DNA from 4 places in the Halomonas sp. AOP27-A1-41 genome. Region 1 is predicted to be linked to each of the others. Evidence: predicted binding sites of a transcription regulator. Region 1 holds the regulator's gene; each other region holds the start of a gene.
What was found. The regulator LexA, encoded in region 1, represses DNA repair genes until DNA is damaged. The targets are predictions, from matches to a motif close to TACTGTNTANNTANACAGTA.

Region 1 (4,946 bases):
CAAGCGCAGCGGCACGGTCGTTACACACCAGCAACATATCGCAGCCAGCGGCGAGTGCAGCAGCGGCACGCTCGCGTGGCGAGCCCGCTTCGTGAGCACCTGCCATACTTAAATCATCTGAAAAAATACAGCCTTTAAAGCCCAGCGATTCACGCAGCATCCCCAACCAACTGGGCGAAAAGCCCGCCGGGCGTGTATCAAATGCTCGATAAATGACATGCGCGGGCATGATACCATCAAGCTGGGGGGCTAGCTGTTCAAAGGGGACAAGGTCGCGCTGTTTAATTGCCTCCATTGAACGCTCATCAATGGGCAGTGCGACATGGGAATCCGCGGCTACGCCGCCGTGACCAGGGAAGTGTTTACCCACAGCGCCCATGCCCGCCTGATGTAAGCCCTCAACAAAAGCGGCGCCTAATTGAGCAACGTGCTCAGGGTCACCACTGAAACTACGGTCGCCGATGACGCTAGAAATCCCGCTATCCACATCAAGCACTGGTGCAAAGCTTAAATCCAGCCCACAGGCGGCCATTTCCATGCCAAGCAACCAACCTGCGTCCATGGCGAGAGAGCGGCCTTCTTCAGGGTCTTGAGCATAACGCTCACCAATCCGGGCCATGGCCGGTAAGCGGGTAAGCCCTTTTTTGATACGCTGTACGCGGCCACCCTCTTGGTCAACCGCCAATAAAAGATCGCCCCGTATGCGCCTTATATCGCTACACAGCTTGCGCACCTGGTAGGCGTCTTCCACATTACGGGCAAACAAAATCACGCCACCGACAGCAGGTTCAAGCAGCAAGCGCTTTTCAGCATTGGATAATTCAGGCCCTTCCAGGTCGAGCATGACCGGGCCAATAGGTTGAGTCATTAGCAGGGATCCAACAAAAGGGCCGATGATTTTAGACGATCAACGCACAGAGTCAAAAAAGCCTCTGCGTAAAGCCATTACAGATGGCTGCCATGTAGCCAAACAGGCGTTCCAGGCACGGCGCGCTCAAAGATATAAAGCAGGTCCTCGTTGCGCATACGAACACAGCCATGTGAAGCAGGTTTGCCCATCGGTTGATCGGGCGGCGTTCCGTGTACATAAATATAGCGGCGCTGAGAGTCAACCGTGCCTGCACGGTTAAATCCTCGCTCTAACCCACACAGCCATAAAATACGCGTCAAAATCCAGTCACGTGTCGGATGAGCGTCGGCCAAGTCACTTGAGAAAATTTCACCGGTAAAACGCCTGCCTCTAAATACCGCATTGACCGGCTGTTCATGGCCAATTGCCGCGCGAACATAGTGCCAGCCATGCGGCGTTTGGCCACTTCCTTCTTGCTGGCCAACGCCAGCGCCTCCAGTAGAGATAGCGCACTCAAAGTCTGGTGTTTGACCCTGCCACCAGCGCAGGATTTGTGCGCCGGTATCAATTTCGATCCAGCCGTCTTTTTTAGGTGGCAACTCAGCTAACAGGGGCGTTCGCATGCTGCGCTCCTTCAACCTCTTGCGGCAGTGGAGCATTCATGGCGGCAACGACCACAGGGCGCAAGCGTCGCACTAAATCACGCACAGTCACCTGCTCCTGATAATCCTTGGAGGCGATATCACGTAGCGCATCCAGCCCCGACAAGGTGAAAATGACCGTACCCAACATAAAGTGCAGCCGCCAAAAACGCTCGGCATCGGGTAAATCAGGGGTCGCCTTACGCACAAGCCCGGTAAAGCGGGTAAACACATCCCCATATTGCTCTTGAATATGGCGCCGTAAATGCCCCTGCGCTTGGCTATAGGCTAATCCCAATAAGCGCATGAAGACTTTCAAACTATCCCGTTCAGCAGGCACTGCCAGCACCGTGGTGGCCATTGTTTCAAGTAGCTCTTCCAGGGGGATGGCACGATCGGCGTAGTGGGCTTCAAGCTCATCGAGCGCACCATGAAAACGCTGAGTAAACGGGTCTAGATAGCGCGAGAATACGGCTTGGATAAGAGCTTTCTTGGAACCAAAATGATAATTAACAGCCGCCAGGTTTACTCGCGCTTTACTGGTAATGTTACGCAGTGACGTTTCAGCAAAGCCACGCTCTGCAAACAGCACCTCAGCGGTATCCAGAATGCGTGACACCGTGTCAGATTGTGCCATTATGGCCTCCGGAGAAACGAGTGTTTAAAACATGCCAGAATAGTAAGTCATATCTTAATCAGGCTCAATCACCCTTATTCACCGATTTTTTTAATTGGCTACCCTGCACATTAGCGTTAATTCAAACGTCTTACCGCTCACAGACAGTGTTTTAACAAGCTGCTTTTTTAACCATGTACTGGATAGAGCAACATACTGTATACTTAAACACATACTGATCAAGCAGACAGATACCGACTGTCTTTTATTGTTTATGGAGTTTGGTATGTCGCGGCCACTCACAGCACGTCAGCAACATGTTTTTGATTTTATAGTAAAAACCATGGGTGAATTCGGCTACCCTCCCACCCGCGCCGAAATTGCCAAGGCCTTGGGCTTTAAATCCCCCAATGCCGCTGAAGAGCATTTACGTGCTCTTGAGCGTAAAGGCGTTATCCGGATTATTCGCAATACGTCGCGGGGGATTCGCCTCCCCAACCAGGAAGTTCAGGACGTTAGCGAATTACCCGCCACCGTTGCAGCCAACAGCAATGATCTTCCGCCGATGGGCTTGCCAGTCATCGGTGAAGTGGCCGCTGGCAGCCCGATCCTTGCAGCGGAGCATATCGACCGTTACTGCCCGCTACACGCAGAATATTTCACCCCTAAAGCCGACTACCTCCTGCGGGTACGCGGTTTATCCATGAAGGATGTGGGCATCCTGGAAGGCGATTTACTGGCGGTGCACCGCACTGATCGTGTACGTGACGGGCAAATCGTCGTTGCGCGGCTGGAAGATGAAGTCACTGTAAAACGCTTTCAACGCCAAGGGTATCAGGTCATGCTGATTGCGGAAAACGCTGATTTTGCACCGATTGAAATCGACCTGCGAACCCAATCCCTGGATATTGAAGGCGTAGGTGTAGGCGTCATCCGTGGCGGTAATGGCCAAGCGCTAGGCTAATAAGCCGTTTGCGTGGAATTGGATTTGAAAAGCATCAAGGGGGTGGCCATTTTCATGACCACCCCCTTGTTTTGTTACTGGTTCAGCTTAAACAGTTTTTAAAACGCTTAGCTAAAGACAACGGTCTTATTGCCGTGGATCAAAACGCGGTCCTCCAGATGCCAGCGCAGGCCTCGCGCCAATACGGCTTTTTCTACATCGCGCCCAAAGCGAACCAGGTCGGTTGGCGTATGGCAATGACTCACACGATGAATATCCTGCTCAATAATCGGCCCGGCATCCAATTCCTCCGTCACGTAGTGGCACGTCGCGCCAATTAGCTTTACGCCGCGCTCATAAGCCTGATGGTAAGGCTTGGCGCCAGCAAATGAAGGCAAGAAGCTGTGGTGAATATTAATTACCTGCCCAGCATAGCGCTCACACAACGACGGGGGCAGAATCTGCATATAGCGCGCCAATACAATACAGTCCGCTCGCGCGTTATCAATAAGTTCCTGCACCTGAGTAAACGACTCTTCCTTATTATTCGGGTCCACCGGCACATGGTGATAAGGAATACCGTACCACTCAGCGATTGAGCGCATGTCTTCGTGATTAGAAATCACACCGGCGATATCACAATCCAGCTCACCTGCCTGCCAACGGTAAAGTAAATCCACCAGGCAGTGAGACTCACGGGAGACCATGAGGATGACGCGCCGACGCTTTTGAGTATCCATTAGCGCCCACTGCATGGAAAACTCTTGAGCAATTGGCTCAAAGGCGCTGCGTAATGTTTCAACGGACATGCCAAGCGAATCGGCCAATATCTCATAACGCATAAAAAAGCGGCCCGTTTGCAAGTCAGAATGCTGACTGGCCTCGGTGATAGAGCCGCCTTGTTGAGCAATAAATCCAGACACACGGGCAACAATACCCACCTGATCGGGGCAGGAAACGACTAAACGGTAATAATGAGACATGTGAAGTACTCTTGACGACCTACGAAATACAAATGACAAACCACTATTGGCATCGTCTATTGGCATAGTGCAACGGCGCCGCAAACAGCGGCTAAATAGCGACGCCGTAAATAACGGCTGCCTAGTGTACCGGAACCCTATTAACGAAGCACCGTTATCTAATGTCGGGGGTCATTGTTAGCCGCCCCTGCCTTCCCGTATAGTTAAGGCATTACTTTTTAGGCTTTTCATAACCGATGCATCCACCACGCGTTCAACTTCGTCCTCGCCGCCGCCCGCCTCTGCGCCTACTGCCGCTGGGTGGGTGTGGTGAAATCGGCATGAATCTAACGCTGTATGGATACGACGATCACTGGATCGCGGTCGACTGCGGCATGATGATTCGCCAGGATTTGCCTAACTCGCCCCTTCAGGTACCTAACCTGGGCACCGCCGAGGCACTGAACATAACGCCCCAAGCGTTATTTATAACGCATGGACATGAAGATCACATTGGCGCGGTTGCCTGGTTATGGCCCAAGTGGAACTGCCCTATCTATGCCACCCCACTTGCGGCAGGCCTCTTACGCGCGAAATTCGCTGAACACCAGCTAAGTAGCGCCGCGATTAAGATCATCGAGCCGGGCGAAGCAATGGAAACGGCGCCCTTTTCGGTGCGCTATTTGCCGGTTACCCATTCGATCCCTGAAAGCTGCGCGCTGGTCATCGTGACGGGCGATTACCGCATAATGCACACAGGGGATTGGAAGCTGGACCCAGAGCCGCTGATTGGCACGCCCATTAACGCGGCGCACTTTCGAGCGCTTGCCCCGATTGATTTAGTAGTAGGTGATTCAACCAATGCCCCTCTGCCTGGCCACTCCAGCAGTGAAGGCGATGTGGCTAAAGCGCTGGCTAAAAGCCTGAAGGAATG
Region 2 (4,946 bases), on a different contig from region 1:
GTAGCGAGGCGGCAATCGCCCAGGGAGCCAACAGTAGCGACGCGGCCAGCAGGGCCCCGAGCATGGCCAGGTGCACCGCGACACCTTCACCGATGACAGCAGCCTGCACCGCCCCGACCCCAAAAATAAGCACCGGTATATACAGCGGCAGTATAAGCAGCGACAGCAGTACACCGCCTCGCGCGATACCGACGGTCAACGCCGCACCAATCGCGCCAAGCAGGCTCAAACTGGCACTGCCCAGTAAAAGCGAAAGCGCAAGCACCGCGTAGCTGCCCGGAGGCAGGGCCAGCATCACACCCAGAAGCGGCGCGACCAGTGCCAGCGGCAGCCCGGTCAACAACCAGTGGGCCAGCACCTTGGCCAGGCTAAGCGCGGCTAGCGGCTGAGGCGCGAGCAGCATCTGCTCAAGGCTGCCGTCGTCATAATCGGTGCGAAACAGGCTATCCAGCGACAAAAGCGCCGCCAGAAGTGCCGCTACCCACAAAAGACCTGGCGCGATCAGCGCAAGTACGGCGCGGTCGGGTGAAATGCCGATTGGGAACAGCGTTATCACCAGCGCGAAGAAGACCAGCGGATTGAACAGCTCGCCGCGGCGTCTGAACATCAGTGTTACATCACGCTTCAGGGTAGCGGTAAAGGCGATCCACAGCCCGCCCGGCACCGGCGTTTCAAGTAGTGTAGTGGTCGCCTTCTGCCCCTGCGTCATTGTCTACCCCAGTTGAATACAGCGAGCGGCGGGCGAAGCATCCAGCGCATGGTGAGTGGTTACCAGAATGCTCCCCCCGGCTTGAGCATGAGCTGAAAGCTGCGCTTCAAGCGCGGCTACGCCTTGGTGGTCAATGGCGGAAAACGGCTCGTCAAGCACCCAGAGCGGACGGCGCGTCAGCGTTAACCGGGCCAGCGCCACACGGCGCTGCTGACCCGCCGACAGCTGGCCGACCAATACGTCCTCAAAACCGCCAAGCCCTACTTGCTCCAAAGCGCTCAGGCGCTGCGATTCATTACCCCGCTCGCCGCTTAGCGCCTGGTACCAGGCCAGGTTTTCAAGCGGTGAAAGCCCGGCCTTGATGCCTGGCGAATGTCCCAGATACAGCAGGTTAGCCAGATAATGTTCACGCACCTTGCGAAGTGGCGCGCCGTTCCAGAAAAGCTCGCCTTGGTAATCACTCAGTTGACCTGCCAGCAGCTTTAACAGCGTGGTCTTGCCGCTGCCATTGGGGCCTTCAATTCGAACAATGTCACCGCTGCGAATCGTGAGATCGAGCCCTTCAAATAGCCAGCGCCCATCACGCTCGCAGGCTAGTTGTCGTGCTTGCAGGCACAGGCTCAAAGGTGTCTCCCAACAGGTTGATAGTTGGCCAAAACTCTACACGGAAAGCCACGTTATCTCCAGCCAATCGCAGCAGCCGTGAGAATGCACCAGGCGTGCCGACGGTATCAGCATTTTGAATAGCCAAAGGCACTGGATAAAAACAGCACTACCACTGTATGCAAAAACAGCTGTATACTAAAACACTGTATGAAAAGACATACCAACAGCCTACTGGCTTGCCACTACTAAACGCCTAGGGAAAGGGCGCTGCATTGGAGAATTTCCTATGAATATATCGATGTCAGCACCAACTCACGCCGGTTCTACCGTATTGAGCAGCGCGTCCTGCGCACCTAAAGGCATTCAATCGGCACGCGCCTTTAAAACAGCACCACGCAGAACGCGGCACAATACCTACGCCCTAAAAATACGTGGCAACCGAATGCGTGATTGCAACTTGCTTGATGGAGATGTCATTATTATTCGGCGTTTTCAATGCGATACCCACGAAGAAACCGCCGTCGCTCACATCAATCAGCAACCTGTTGCGTTGAAGCAGCTCTCGATCAGTCGCTTTGGCGTACATTTATGGCCTGCCGATACCCAAGCGCCGGATCTCTTTTTGCACAATCGTGATATTCAAGTGTTAGGAATGGTAATGGGTGTGGCGCAGGATAGTGCCAACGACCTTGCTGCCAATTCTTATGGCCTTATGGAGCACTGATTGCGTTATCAAGTTCCTGATTTAGCTGCCTCGCAGTGGCATACCGCCGAGATAGAAGTCGAAAAAAGCCAGTTTCTGGCGTGGCTATGCCATGCGCCAGATGTGGCCGCTTTTAGTGCACTTCTTGAAGCGGCAAGAGCCGCTCACCCCAATGCCAGCCATCACTGTACGGCTTATATTGCTGGGCCGCCTGGGGAGCAAACGCTGATTGGCTTTTCCGATGATGGCGAGCCTGGCGGCACGGCCGGTCGGCCAATGTACCAGGTACTTCAAGGCCGCCAAATGGGTGAAATCGGCGGTGTCGTGACGCGCTACTTTGGCGGCACCAAACTAGGCACCGGCGGGCTGGCACGGGCTTACGCTCAAGCCATCAGCCATGCATTGGAAACCTTACCGACGCGTGAAGTGATTGAGCGAGACGCCTACACGCTACGCCTTACCTTTGCCAGCGAGGCGATCGCCCGCGCCTGGTGCGACGAAAAGACCATCCCCATTGAACACGTCAACTACGATGGCGAAGGTGTTCAGCTCACCATTGGCTGGCCCCGCGACCATACGTTCGACCTTTCCCCCTTGGAAAATCGCCTAAAGTGCACGCTGGACGTTACCCCGGTAAACGCACCCGCCCCCTAAACCAAAAACGGCTTACGGAGTAAACCGTAAGCCGTGCATGGGGCACTTCTGCTTCCCCGTCAATCCTGTCTATTTATCCCAAATATTTAATCATTACCCCGGCAGCCACGGCAGAACCAATTACCCCTGCCACGTTTGGACCCATCGCATGCATCAACAAGAAGTTATGCGGATTGGATTCCAGACCGACCTTATTAGCTACACGCGCCGCCATAGGCACAGCGGATACCCCGGCAGCACCTATCAGCGGATTAATCGGCATACGGCTCATTAGGTTCATTAGCTTGGCCATTAACACCCCGGCGGCGGTACCGATCCCGAAGGCCACGATGCCCAGCCCCAGAATCCCGAGGGTTTCCACCGTCAAGAAGCTTTCCGCCATCAGCTTTGAGCCAACAGAAAGCCCTAGAACGATCGTCACGATGTTGATCAGCGCATTCTGGGCGGTATCCGAAAGCCGCTCTACCACGCCGCATTCGCGCATCAAATTACCAAAGCAGAACATCCCCAGAAGCGGTGCTGCGTCGGGTAGAAACAGCGCGACCAGGATCAACAGCATGAGTGGAAAAATCACTTTTTCCAGCCTGGAGACGGGCCGCAGCTGCGTCATTTTTATCTGACGCTCTTTTTCAGTGGTTAACAGCCGCATGATAGGTGGCTGGATTAACGGCACCAGCGCCATGTACGCGTAGGCCGCCACCGCGATAGCACCCAATAGCTCTGGAGCAAGCACGCTGGACACATAGATAGACGTTGGCCCATCGGCGCCGCCGATAATCCCGATCGCTGCCGCCTGGTTCAGCGAGAAGTCCATGATGCCCATGGAGGTCAGCACAACGGCACCAAACAGCGTGGCGAAAATACCAAACTGGGCCGCAGCACCTAGAAACAGCGTACGAGGGTTGGCAAGCAGCGGGCCAAAGTCAGTCATGGCGCCCACGCCCATAAAGATCAACAGCGGCGCGATACCCGATGCAATGGCCACTGAATAGAAGTTATACAGCATGCCATTGCTGTAACCGACGCTTGTCGCAATATCCTTAGCGGCACGCAGCTGCTCTGGCGCTACCTCACCATGGGCAACCACTTTGAGCGTTTCACGCCACGCATCAATACCCGCCAAAGGATCCAGCATTACGCCCAGCGCGGCCCCAACCTGCTGAAGCACGGCAGGCTTGCCAACCTCAATGGCCTGGTCCAGCGCTGAAATCGCAAGGCCAGCTTCGGGAATATTGGCAAGAATTCCCCCAAAACCAATCGGCACTAACAGCAGCGGCTCAAATTTCTTATGGATCGCCAAATAGAGCAGCAGCAGCCCGACCCCGATCATGACCACTTGGCCAAGCTCAAGGTTATAAAGCCCCGAGCCCTCCCATAACGTGACTAGCTTATCCATTCCCGAGGCCCTTAAAGCTCAATCAGTACGTCGCCAACAGCTACGCTGTCGCCTTCACTAACATTGACTTTCGATACCGTGCCGGCACTGCTGGCGCGAATTTCGGTTTCCATTTTCATAGCTTCAAGAATGATGACCACGTCCCCATCCACTACCTGGTCGCCAGGGCGCACATTCACCTTGAAGATATTGCCAGCAAGCGGTGCTTCTATGGCTTCACCACGGCTGGCCGCCGCGGTTGCCGGGGCGGGGCTCGCCGCTGGCGTAGGCGACTGCTCTTGCACCTGGCCAATATCGCCACCTTCAGAAACTTCCACTACAAACGCTTTGCCATTGAGCTTTACGGTATAGGTTTCAGGGCCACGTGCCGCCTCTGGCGCACTGCCTTGAGTAACCACCGGAGGTTTGGCAGGCTCGCTACCAGCCGCCTGGGGCGCAGGTTCGAAAGCGTCCGCGTTATCACGATTTTTAAGAAACTTTAGACCGATTTGCGGGAACAAGGCGTAGGTCAAGACATCGTCTATTTCACAGTCGCCTTCTGCCAGGCGTACCTGCTCGGCGCCGGCTTTCTCTTTAAGCTCTGCCGCCAGCTTTTGCATTTCAGGTGCAAGGTTATCCGCCGGGCGACAGGTAATCGGCTGACCGCCTTCCATCACGCGGGCTTGAAGCTCGGTATTAAAGGGGGCGGGTGCCGCGCCGTATTCGCCTTTCAGCAGCGCCTGCACCTCTTTGGAAATGGACTTGTAACGCTCGCCCATCATCACGTTCATTACCGCTTGAGTACCGACGATTTGCGACGTGGGCGTCACCAGCGGAATAAATCCCAGGTCTTCACGCACGCGAGGAATTTCGCCAAGCACATCGTCCAGCTTGTCGCC
Region 3 (4,946 bases), on a different contig from region 1:
GACGCAGTACGCTTTTTGTTCTCCTTTAAGGCGGGGAGCCTCTCGAGTGAAGGGATGTTGGCCGCGCTTGGCCATGCGTTCTTTACCTTATCGCTTGCCTCGGGTGCCATTCTTACCTACGGAAGCTACCTGCCCAAAGGCGCCTCCATTGGGCGCACCACCATTAGCGTCGCCATTGCAGACACGGCCGTTGCCTTGATGGCGGGGCTGGCGATCTTCCCGGTAATTTTTGCCAATGGCATGGACCCAGGTGAAGGCCCCGGGCTTATCTTTATGAGCTTGCCGCTGGCGTTCCAGGCCATGCCGCTGGGTACGCTGTTTGGGATTCTGTTTTTCGCCATGCTCTCCATGGCCGCGCTGACATCGTCCATTTCGATGGTCGAGGCGACCGTTTCCTGGCTCTGCGACAACAAAGGGTTCTCACGCCGCAGTGCTGCGTGGAGCACGGGGATTGTTCTTTGGTTGATTAGTACCGCTGCCATGCTCTCCTTTAACCTGGGCGCTGATTGGACGTTGGCAGGCAAGACCTTCTTTGACTGGCTGGACTACATCACTTCACGCTGGATGATGCCGTTGGGTGGGTTAGGCACCGTCATACTGGCAGGCTTTGTCCTAAAGAGTGAAACGTTCCGCGACGAGCTGGGGCTATCGCCTCTGCCCTATACGCTATGGCTTGCCATGGTGCGTTATGTCAGCCCGCTGGGTATTTTGGTTATTTTCGCTGATGCGTTAGGGCTGTTTACCGTTACTTTTTCAGTTCATTGGCCGTGGTTGTTAGCTATCCTGCTGATCATGATGGCGCTGGGCGAGTGGTTGAGTCCTCGTCTGCGTCAGGCGTTAACGACACGCTAACGGATTCTCCCCAGCCAACGCTGCTGCTGAGCAATGAGTGACGGCTCATCCAGCGGCGTTTGGCAGGTGATTTGAGTCTCTTCCTGAGATCGTAGTTGAAATCACAGCGGTTACTTGCGTAAAGCAGATTGCTTGATAGCACCAGGATGGGTGCCTGCCTTCATCAACTCGTCCCAGCGTGTGGTGTAGCGGCCTGAGCGGTGCCCGCAGCGTAGCTGCCAAGCGGCATCGGCATCCGTTATACCAAAGCTGATGGTGCCTTGCCCCATACGCTGATTGATATTGTCCAGGGTGGCCATTAAGTAAGGGTATCGGTTCCGCGGCGGTTGATGTAGCAACGAGAGCTGGTGCTGCTCGGCATCAACCAGATCCAGCAGCATCACACCTGCCTTCATAAACCGGTAGCCTGGCCGGTAAACCTGTTCAACCCCTTGGTGAACGGCCTCAAGAATTGTGCGCGTATCATCGCTGGGTGAGGGCAGGGGCACCATGGTGTGAGGAAAATACTGGGGTTGGTCTCGGCGGTGGCGGTTGGTGTTTAAAAAAATCATCACGGCTCGCGTTAGGCTGTGCTGCTGACGGAGTTTTTCGGCGCTGCGCTGGGCATGTTGGCGTAACGCGTTATGTACTTCTGTTTTACTGCCGGTTGATTGGCCGAATGAGCGCGACGTCATAATGCGGTGGCGCGGTTGATCCAGCGCATTCATCTGCAGGCAGGGCGTACCGCGCAGCTCCAGCGCCGTGCGGGCCAGCACTACCGAAAAATGTTTGCGCAGTAGCCGAAGGTCAGCCTCACGTAAGTCCCAAGCGGTATTAATATTACTGATCGCTAACCGCTCAGCAATCCGGCGCCCAACGCCCCATACGCTGCCCACCGGTGTCTGTTTAAGCAAGGCGATCGTTGCCGCATCTTTTCCCGTTAGCAGGCACACGCCTTGATAGTGAGTCGCCTGCTTGGCCAGGTGGTTGGCAAGCTTCGCCAGTGTATGCGTAGGGGCCAGCCCGACGCATACCGGCAGGCCTAAATGACGCCGAATCCGCCGACGCAGCCATTCGCCCAGGGTTTGGCACTGCTGGTTGCTGAACGCCTCCAGGTAAATAAACATTTCATCAATGGAGTACGGCGACACGGCTGGGCAGGTATCGCGCAGTAGCTGGCACAGCCTGGCCGACATATCGCCATACAGCTCATAGTTGGATGACTTGAGGTAAATGTCACCACGCTTACGCAGGCTTTCGAGCTTAAACGATGGCATGCCCATGGGGATGTCCATGGCTTTCATCTCGGCAGAGCGGGCGATGATACAGCCGTCGTTGTTCGACATAACGCCCACCGGCTTGCCTTCCAGCGCAGGATCAAACACACGCTCACAACTGACGTAAAAGTTGTTGGCATCGACCAGGCCGATCATCGGACATACTCATGAATGACAGCACGCACTACTCCCCAGAGCTGGCACTCGGTGCCTTCCAAAGGAAGCGGCGGGTAGTGAGGATGCGCAGAGCAGAGATGCGGCGTATTTTGGTAGAGGGCGTAGCGCTTAATCAGCACTTCCTCTTCAAACATGGCAACCAGAATGTGCCCTAGCCGAGGCTTAATGCTGCGGTCAACGACCAGCAGGTCGCCATCAAAAATCCCCCAGCCTTCCATACTGTCACCAGCGGCGGAAAGGTAGAACGTCTGGGTAGGGTTTTTAATTAACCGCGTGTTGAGGTCGAGCGTACGCGGTTCGTAATCCTGCGCTGGTGATGGAAAGCCGCTAAAGCCCGCACGGCCTTGTAACGATGAAAAAGGCAACGGCTGAGACGTTAACGGCAAGGTGGGCACGAGCGTCGATGGAGGCAACGACATCGTCGGCATCCTCACTGAATATAGTGTGTATGTATATACAGTATTTATTCGTGAGGTTTAAATTGCAAGCGTTGAGCGGCGATTAGGCAAGCCTAGCGCGCTAGCCACAACCCCACGACGATGGCACTAACAACAGCAATAAAAAAAACAAGGTTACGGGCGCGTGTATCGCGGCGTGGTTTCATGGCAGCACCATTAGCAAGGGTTGGGGAAAAGCGGCGGAAGAATTGCGCCTGGCATGGTAACGTTTGTTACTGATACCGTCATCCAGACATTGCCTGAAAGCTGAATTCAGGAACATTAAAGGCGTCGCGTTATTTGCCAACGAGATGACCACTTCATCAGGAAAACAATGTATGCGTGAACCGACACTCCAGCACGCGTCTCGACACACTGCGCAACCGCTGGTGCTTGCGCAAGGGCGCTTGGCCGCACTGGGCTGGGGCCGCGTGGATGCACCTGTCTGGCTGGCGCTACACGGCTGGCTGGATAACGCGGCAAGCTTTAGCCGCTTGGCTCCGCTTTTGGCAGATGCGCTGGATATCCGCGTGGTAGCCATTGATTTTCGTGGCCATGGACACTCCCAGCATGCCGCTTTCGGAAGCGACTATGCGTTGTGGGATTACTGCCACGACGTGCTTGATGCGCTGGACGCGCTAGGTATTGAACAGGCTTCTTTACTGGCCCACTCCATGGGCGCGGCGGTTGCCTGCCTACTGGCCGCCGCCATGCCAGAGCGTATTGCCCGGTTAACCTTGATTGACGGGCTGGGGGCGTTGAATACGCCTGCGGAAGAAACTGCCAGCCAGTTGCGCAAAGGGCTTATTGCCCATCGTCGCCCGCTTTCCCGCCCACCACGCTATGCTGATATCGAAAGTGCGGTTGCCGCGCGGGTAGCCGGTGGCGTCACCACGCTGGATAGTGTAGCGGCGATGCCGTTGGTTGAGCGTAATACGCAAGCAACTGCCGATGGCTATCTACAAATGTGTACGGATAGTCGACTGCTAAAACCCTCTCTGGTGCGCTTTACCCCTGAGCAGGTGCTGGCTCTGTTAGCGTGTATTCAGGCGCCGGTACTACTGATTGAAGGCGAGCAGGGTATTTTAGGAAAGCGTGCCTGGGCCGAGCAGGCGCGCTTGGCGGTTAATGATCTGACCCGCCATGTGTTGCCTGGCGGGCATCATCTACATTTAGAATCTAAAGCGGTTGCCGCTGTGGCGGAACTCGCCACCGCCCACTGGGAGGCAGCCGTGTAAAGCGGTTATACGGTCGGCTCAAGAGCAATAGGAATAGCCAATGAATCAACTGACGCACGCGGGTAGCGGGAAAAAAGTGGCTTTGGTGTTGGGCAGTGGCGGGGCGCGCGGTTATGCCCATATCGGTGTCATTGAAGCCCTGGAAGCACGAGGCTTTGAGATTATTTCAGTGGCGGGATGCTCCATGGGCGCGCTGATTGGTGGCATTTACGCTTCTGGCAAACTGCCCGAGTATCGCGAGTGGGTCTGTAATCTCGATTATTTGGACGTACTAAAGCTGGTGGATGTGACCTGGAGCCCGATGGGTGCCATGCGTGCCAATAAGGTGATGAGCAAGTTGGAAGCGTTGGTAGGCGATGTGCTCATTGAGGATTTGCCTATTCCGGTGACAACGGTGGCGACTGACCTAGTTCGCCAGCGCGAAGTGTGGTTTCAAAATGGCCCGTTACTGCGCGCCATTCGTGCCTCTATCGCCATTCCTGGCGTCATTACGCCGGTCAATGTTGGTGATCAGGTGCTGGTCGATGGCGGGCTGCTTAATCCGCTGCCTATCATGCCGGTTATTTCTGCCCACGAAGCAGACCTGGTGATTGCGATTAACGTAACGGCACATAGCCCGCAGCCGGTATCGTTGGAAGAGCTCCTGCCTCGTGAGCACGAGGAAAATGACAGCCGAACGGCGCAAGAGCGTGACCGTGATGAAAAGATTGGCGGCTGGATGAGCGACGTGCGCCAAGCCACCCTGCGTTTATGGGAGGGACTTGGCAGCAGTGAAGAGGACAGCGGCGTGGAAGCTGGCGCTGAAGAGAGCGTTGAGACGCGAGGCAAGCGCGAGTGGAGCAAGCTCGATATGATTTTAGAGTCGTTTGATATTACCCAAGCGGCCCTGGCAAAATACAAAATTGCCGGTTATCCGCCCGATATATTGATCGAGATTCCCAAGACAGTATGCAGTACGTATGAGTTTCATCGCGCCAAAGACTTGA
Region 4 (4,946 bases), on a different contig from region 1:
TGCCCAGCATGGCCCACCAAGGGCTTTACATCGCTGAGCGCGGTACGAGAATGGATGTTGGTGTTCGAGCGGGCTTACAACGAACAGCACCTTCACAGTGGCATCCAATATGTCACGCCAGCTGACCGGCATCGTGGCGTTGATCGAAAACGCCTTGAACGTCGTAAAGCGGTTTATGAAAGCGCTAAGCGTCGCTATCCGAAACGCTGGTCGGGCAGCACCCGAAACTGGGAGGTCACTGGTTCAGTGTCGCTTAACCCAGGGAAAGTGCAGGAAATCGAGCGTAATAAAAAGGCTGCTTAAGTGCAGCCATTTGGACAACTGGGTTGAAAATCACCGCTATCACCACGTGAGCGGACGCCTGGCAACTGCAATATCTCATCGACAGTTAACCAATCGCCGCTTTCCATCACGGCTCGACGCGCTCTTGCTTCCATCTCAGCTTCGCGCAAACTAGTTGGCGTGGTCATAATCTTAGGCACCCTTATTTTGGGTATGTACTCTGGTCCATTATCCTGGGGGCTATACTAATAAGTTAGCCGTCGCGGAAGTGATCGTCGTGGTACTTGAGGCTAGCCATGCATAAGCGGCCGATGATGGATAACGTCTAACCACCTTACGGTGTTCAACCTACCAGTGAGATAGCTTTGTTGGCTCCTCACTTTGAATTTGTTCTTCCTTCCTATGGCTACAACCTAGCGGATAGATAAAAGCGCTGGAAAACTATCAATCTCAAGATCAGAAACGCTAGAGAGGATTGATCAGCTCATCACCTTGTCCCTCGGAAGGTTTGTTAACAGCCGTGCTAACCGGCCAATGTTCAACTAGTCCCGCATCGATATGCCGCACCATGCTGCGGATTGTCTCTTTATCCGTCAGGTCAGTAGCAAGCCAGTGTTCAAGACTGTCGTCGTCCAAAATTAACGGCATCCTGTCATGCACATCGGCAGCACTGCCTCGAGCTGGCTCGGTGAGAATGGCACATCCTAGACCTCCATCATCCCGTTCTGCGTAGATAGCGGCGAAGTATAGGGGCTCTCGATCCCTTCGGCACAGATAATGAGGCTGCTTAGGGGGCGTGTTCTTGATCCATTCGTACCATCCGTCAGCGAGTACGAGGCACCGGTGTTTAGCAAATGCCGATTTGAAAAAGTTATTAGTCGCAACGGTTTCAACTCGCGCATTTATGGGTTGCGTGCCTTTCCCTTTGGCCCACGATGGGCGAAATCCCCACCACACCTCTTCAAGCGTGGGAGCAGAGTCCTCAGACGCCTGCCGTATGCTCGCGATCCAGGTACCCGGCGCCACATTGTAGCGCGGTCGAATGTCGCGCTCAGACATAACCGCACCGACCTTTTTGGTCAGCTCAGGTATCGGGGTGAATAAAGCAAATCGTCCGCACATAGCTGCAGGATAGACGAGAATTGGCCATCCAAGTCAGCCTACGCACCAAAATCGCGGTGCCCTCATCTAACCACCGTCAAAATAAGGTGGGCTTGCCAACACGATAAGACCAACGAATGAAGAAGAGTGCTTGCGATTCACTAGGCTGATCGCTTATTGTCAGCCCTTAATACTGTATATATTAACAGCTATATAGGGAGGCGCTTATGAGCAAGAAAACTTACCCACGGTCTATGCAACGGCCATTCAGTAGTCCCCGTACTCTTCCAGTTATCGTTGGAGGATTTCCTCTTCAACGGGATGATTTGAGAGAGGAAGGTACGCAGTTGTTGGCGGTTTGGGGGACTGAACAAGACGCGCTACTCGCACCGCTTGAAAACATTGAGGTGCATCTACCAGGCACATGGCGAGCGATGGGGAGCATGGCATGAGTATGCATTTCACCATTCTTGGACGCGTCGACACCATGGCTCGACCGCTAAGGCTGCCTTTAGCGGGTGGCGAAGTCCGCGCTGGTTTCCCGAGTCCCGCAGACGATTATGTCGAGGTCGAATTAGATCTTATTGCCCATTTGATTAAGCACCCTAGTGCAACGTTCTTTCTGCGAGCCAAAGGCACCTCCATGGAAGGCGATGGCATTAAAGATAATGCGTTGTTAATTGTCGACCGGTCTATCAATCCTCAGCCAGGCCATATCGTGATCATGAGCGTGGACGGCGAGCTGACGTGTAAAAAGCTAAGCATCATGGGCAGTCGGCCGTATTTGGTGGCCTCTAACCCAGAGTTTAAGCCCATCCCTCTCACTGGGCATGATTGTCACAATTGGGGTGTGGCCACCCATAGCATCCAACCGCTAGCACCCGGTTTCACCGTATGATTGCCTTGGTCGACTGCAATAATTTCTATGTCTCCTGCGAACGAGTCTTTGCTCCCAGGTTGGAAGGCCAAGCTGTCGGCGTTTTGTCGAATAACGACGGCTGCGTGGTCGCGCGTTCGCAAGAAATCAAAAACTTAGGTGTGGCAATGGGAATGCCTGCCCATCAGATTGATCCGCATATTCGTCGACAATGCACATTGCTCAGCTCAAATTATGCGCTTTACGGTGATATGAGCAGCCGCGTTACTGATGTTCTCTCACAGCATACGCCTCACGTGGATGTATATAGCATTGATGAGTCATTTCTATCGTTTGAGGGCTTTGAACCAGACACATTAGAAGAACGATGCCAATTAATGCGACAGCAAGTTAAGCGAGATACAGGTATTCCGGTTAGCGTTGGCTTAAGCACTAGCAAAACGCTTGCAAAAATTGCCAATCACCGCGCTAAAAAAGAAAGTGTTTTCAATGGCGTGGCCATGATGGACCCTAACAGCAGCGACACCCGGGAATTCCTGGAGCAGCTACCCGTTAATGAGATATGGGGGGTAGCAGGTCGCAGTGCAGCGCGGCTTCATACTCTAGGCATAGAGAATGCTTGGCAGCTGCGCACCGCCAGCTCTAAGCATTTGCGGCGCCATTTCAGTGTGGTCATGGAACGTCTGGTTTATGAGTTGAGGGGCGAAAACTGCATATCACTCGACGACATGAGCCAACCAAAAAAACAGATCATGGTGTCCCGCTCCTTCGGCCGGCTCACGACGAACAAAACCGATCTGCACGAAGCCCTACGCGTGCACGCATCACGTGCTGGTGAAAAGCTACGACGACAAAACGGCTTGGCGCAGGCATTGATGGTGTTTGTTCACACCAATCGCTTTCGGCAAGATCTGCCGAGCTACAGTAAACGGTTAGTAATACCGCTACCTCACCCCACCGATGATAGCCGCGAGCTCATCAAAGCTGCCATGGCAGGGCTAGAAAGAATTTTTAAAAAAGACATCTGGTACCAAAAATGCGGGATTATGCTCATTGATTTGTGCGATCACGACAATGAACAACTAGGGCTGCTCGCCGAACCGATCAGTGACGAGAAACGTGCTCGTAATGAAAAATTGATGGCCACGCTCGATAAGCTCAATCGCGAACACGGAAAAAATACCGTCCGGATTGGCATGCCTCGCAAACAGAATGCTTGGGAATTGCGTTGCGAGCACCGTACACCACGCTACACCACACGCTGGGAAGAGCTAGCAGTGGCCAAAACCTAGAAAAGAGCTGCCATCCCTGGCACTCCTACCTCTTTTCACTACCAATAATCACATCCCTGTTGTGACGCATTCGACGTGCTAAAGCGGCGATCCTGGGCGTCACACTTTCACCCTAGCCTTTATCAAGCCATTTTTATGTAAGCGATTGACCACAGCGTTTGTAAGCAATGGCTTACAACAATCCGTTATGCAATGAAACTAAAAACGATTGGCGATATGTGTGCCACTAACCCAATTGGCAGCAACTAAGCCAGTGGTACTTCAGCTTATTCTGATGGATGGCAAAGACACCTGATCCGATTCAGGATAATTCGAGCAGTTAGCACGTGACATTTTTCCGCTAAAACAAGGGTTCAAACGCAGGATCGCTTGGTGAATAGGTCCCCTGGTAGCCTGTATGATTTCAGGCGGGGCATCAGAATTCATCTTCGTTAATTAGCTCAAAGGTGTGGTCGCTTAAATATCGCTCAAGGTTTTCCAGCAGCCTTGGCGGCTTCTTCAACCCATACTCCAAGGTTTTCACGACCATTATCTGTATTCCAGCGGTAGTGCTTGTATCCTTGGATCTTCATGCCGCAGAAGTCACTTGTTTGTTTATTGAAATCTGGGATTTTACTAATATCTATAGTCAACAATCCGTTGCCCCGTTTGATACTTTTCTCTATTTCGTATTTTACCCATTTACTTTTATCAGTATTGGCACCTATAAGTACGACTGTCACAGTCGTACCGATAAGCTGGGCATCTATCCATGCTTTTACCGTGCTATCACCTGTGCGCTCTAACTTCTCGAACTCTGCTTTGTCGATGAATCCAACTTTAGGGTTGGCATTGATCACGTTACTGTTACGGACATTCATCGCTCTCAGAACGTCGTCGTACTGGAAACTAAAGAAAACCTTTCTAGCCATGGGGACACCTTAGATGAGCCGTAAGAGGAGGAGGATGACTTCTTGAGCGCGTTCAAGTGATGTAGATTTATCGCCTAGTTCACCCAACAAGGGTGAATCGCCCCGGATATTCTAGACACCCGTTAGGCTCTTGAAGTAACGCCTTTCATACTCAACCGGTGACAAGTTATCACTTGTGCCGTGTCGGCGCTTTGGGTTGTAAAACATTTCAATGTAATTGAACACGTCACATCTAGCCGCTTCGCGTGTTGAATAAATCTGTCGCTTGATTCGCTCTCGCTTGAGAAGTTGAAAGAAGCTTTCAGCAACGGCGTTGTCATGACAGTTACCACGTCGGCTCATGCTGCCTACCAAGTGATTCGCTTTCAGAAAGCTTTGCCAGTCTCCACTGCTAAACTGGCTTCCTTGATCCGAATGCACCATCACCGTTCCTTGTGGCTTGCGTCGCCAGACTGCTGATAACAAAGCATCCAGTACCAACTC

Region 2: a site for LexA is predicted at 1,486-1,505, ahead of ACT3TC_RS10240 (LexA family protein). Genes of this name have one in related genera too.
Region 3: a site for LexA is predicted at 2,728-2,747, ahead of ACT3TC_RS05815 (LexA family protein). Genes of this name have one in related genera too.
Region 4: a site for LexA is predicted at 1,575-1,594, ahead of ACT3TC_RS09000 (LexA family protein). Genes of this name have one in related genera too.

What each region holds. Positions count from the first base shown of each region.
Region 1 is NZ_JBQSXT010000022.1:21,934-26,879, reverse strand. Features, by position in the region: gene nagZ (beta-N-acetylhexosaminidase) at 1-868, opposite strand, end outside; gene ACT3TC_RS13755 (L,D-transpeptidase family protein) at 946-1,473, opposite strand; gene ACT3TC_RS13750 (TetR/AcrR family transcriptional regulator) at 1,451-2,128, opposite strand; gene lexA (transcriptional repressor LexA) at 2,394-3,071, shown strand; gene purU (formyltetrahydrofolate deformylase) at 3,179-4,033, opposite strand; gene ACT3TC_RS13735 (ribonuclease J) at 4,354-4,946, shown strand, end outside.
Region 2 is NZ_JBQSXT010000013.1:38,950-43,895, forward strand. Features, by position in the region: gene ccmB (heme exporter protein CcmB) at 1-709, opposite strand, end outside; gene ccmA (cytochrome c biogenesis heme-transporting ATPase CcmA) at 713-1,333, opposite strand; gene ACT3TC_RS10240 (LexA family protein) at 1,602-2,039, shown strand; gene ACT3TC_RS10245 (IMPACT family protein) at 2,040-2,672, shown strand; gene ACT3TC_RS10250 (sodium ion-translocating decarboxylase subunit beta) at 2,746-4,068, opposite strand; gene oadA (sodium-extruding oxaloacetate decarboxylase subunit alpha) at 4,080-4,946, opposite strand, start outside.
Region 3 is NZ_JBQSXT010000006.1:10,964-15,909, forward strand. Features, by position in the region: gene ACT3TC_RS05805 (sodium-dependent transporter) at 1-852, shown strand, start outside; gene ACT3TC_RS05810 (Y-family DNA polymerase) at 963-2,264, opposite strand; gene ACT3TC_RS05815 (LexA family protein) at 2,261-2,704, opposite strand; gene ACT3TC_RS05820 (alpha/beta fold hydrolase) at 3,061-3,960, shown strand; gene ACT3TC_RS05825 (patatin-like phospholipase family protein) at 4,001-4,946, shown strand, end outside.
Region 4 is NZ_JBQSXT010000011.1:15,693-20,638, forward strand. Features, by position in the region: one part of gene ACT3TC_RS08985 (IS3 family transposase) at 1-303, shown strand, start outside; gene ACT3TC_RS08990 (hypothetical protein) at 300-470, opposite strand; gene ACT3TC_RS08995 (SOS response-associated peptidase) at 748-1,404, opposite strand; gene ACT3TC_RS09000 (LexA family protein) at 1,832-2,281, shown strand; gene ACT3TC_RS09005 (Y-family DNA polymerase) at 2,278-3,552, shown strand; gene ACT3TC_RS09010 (TIR domain-containing protein) at 4,020-4,463, opposite strand; one part of gene ACT3TC_RS09015 (IS3 family transposase) at 4,575-4,946, opposite strand, start outside.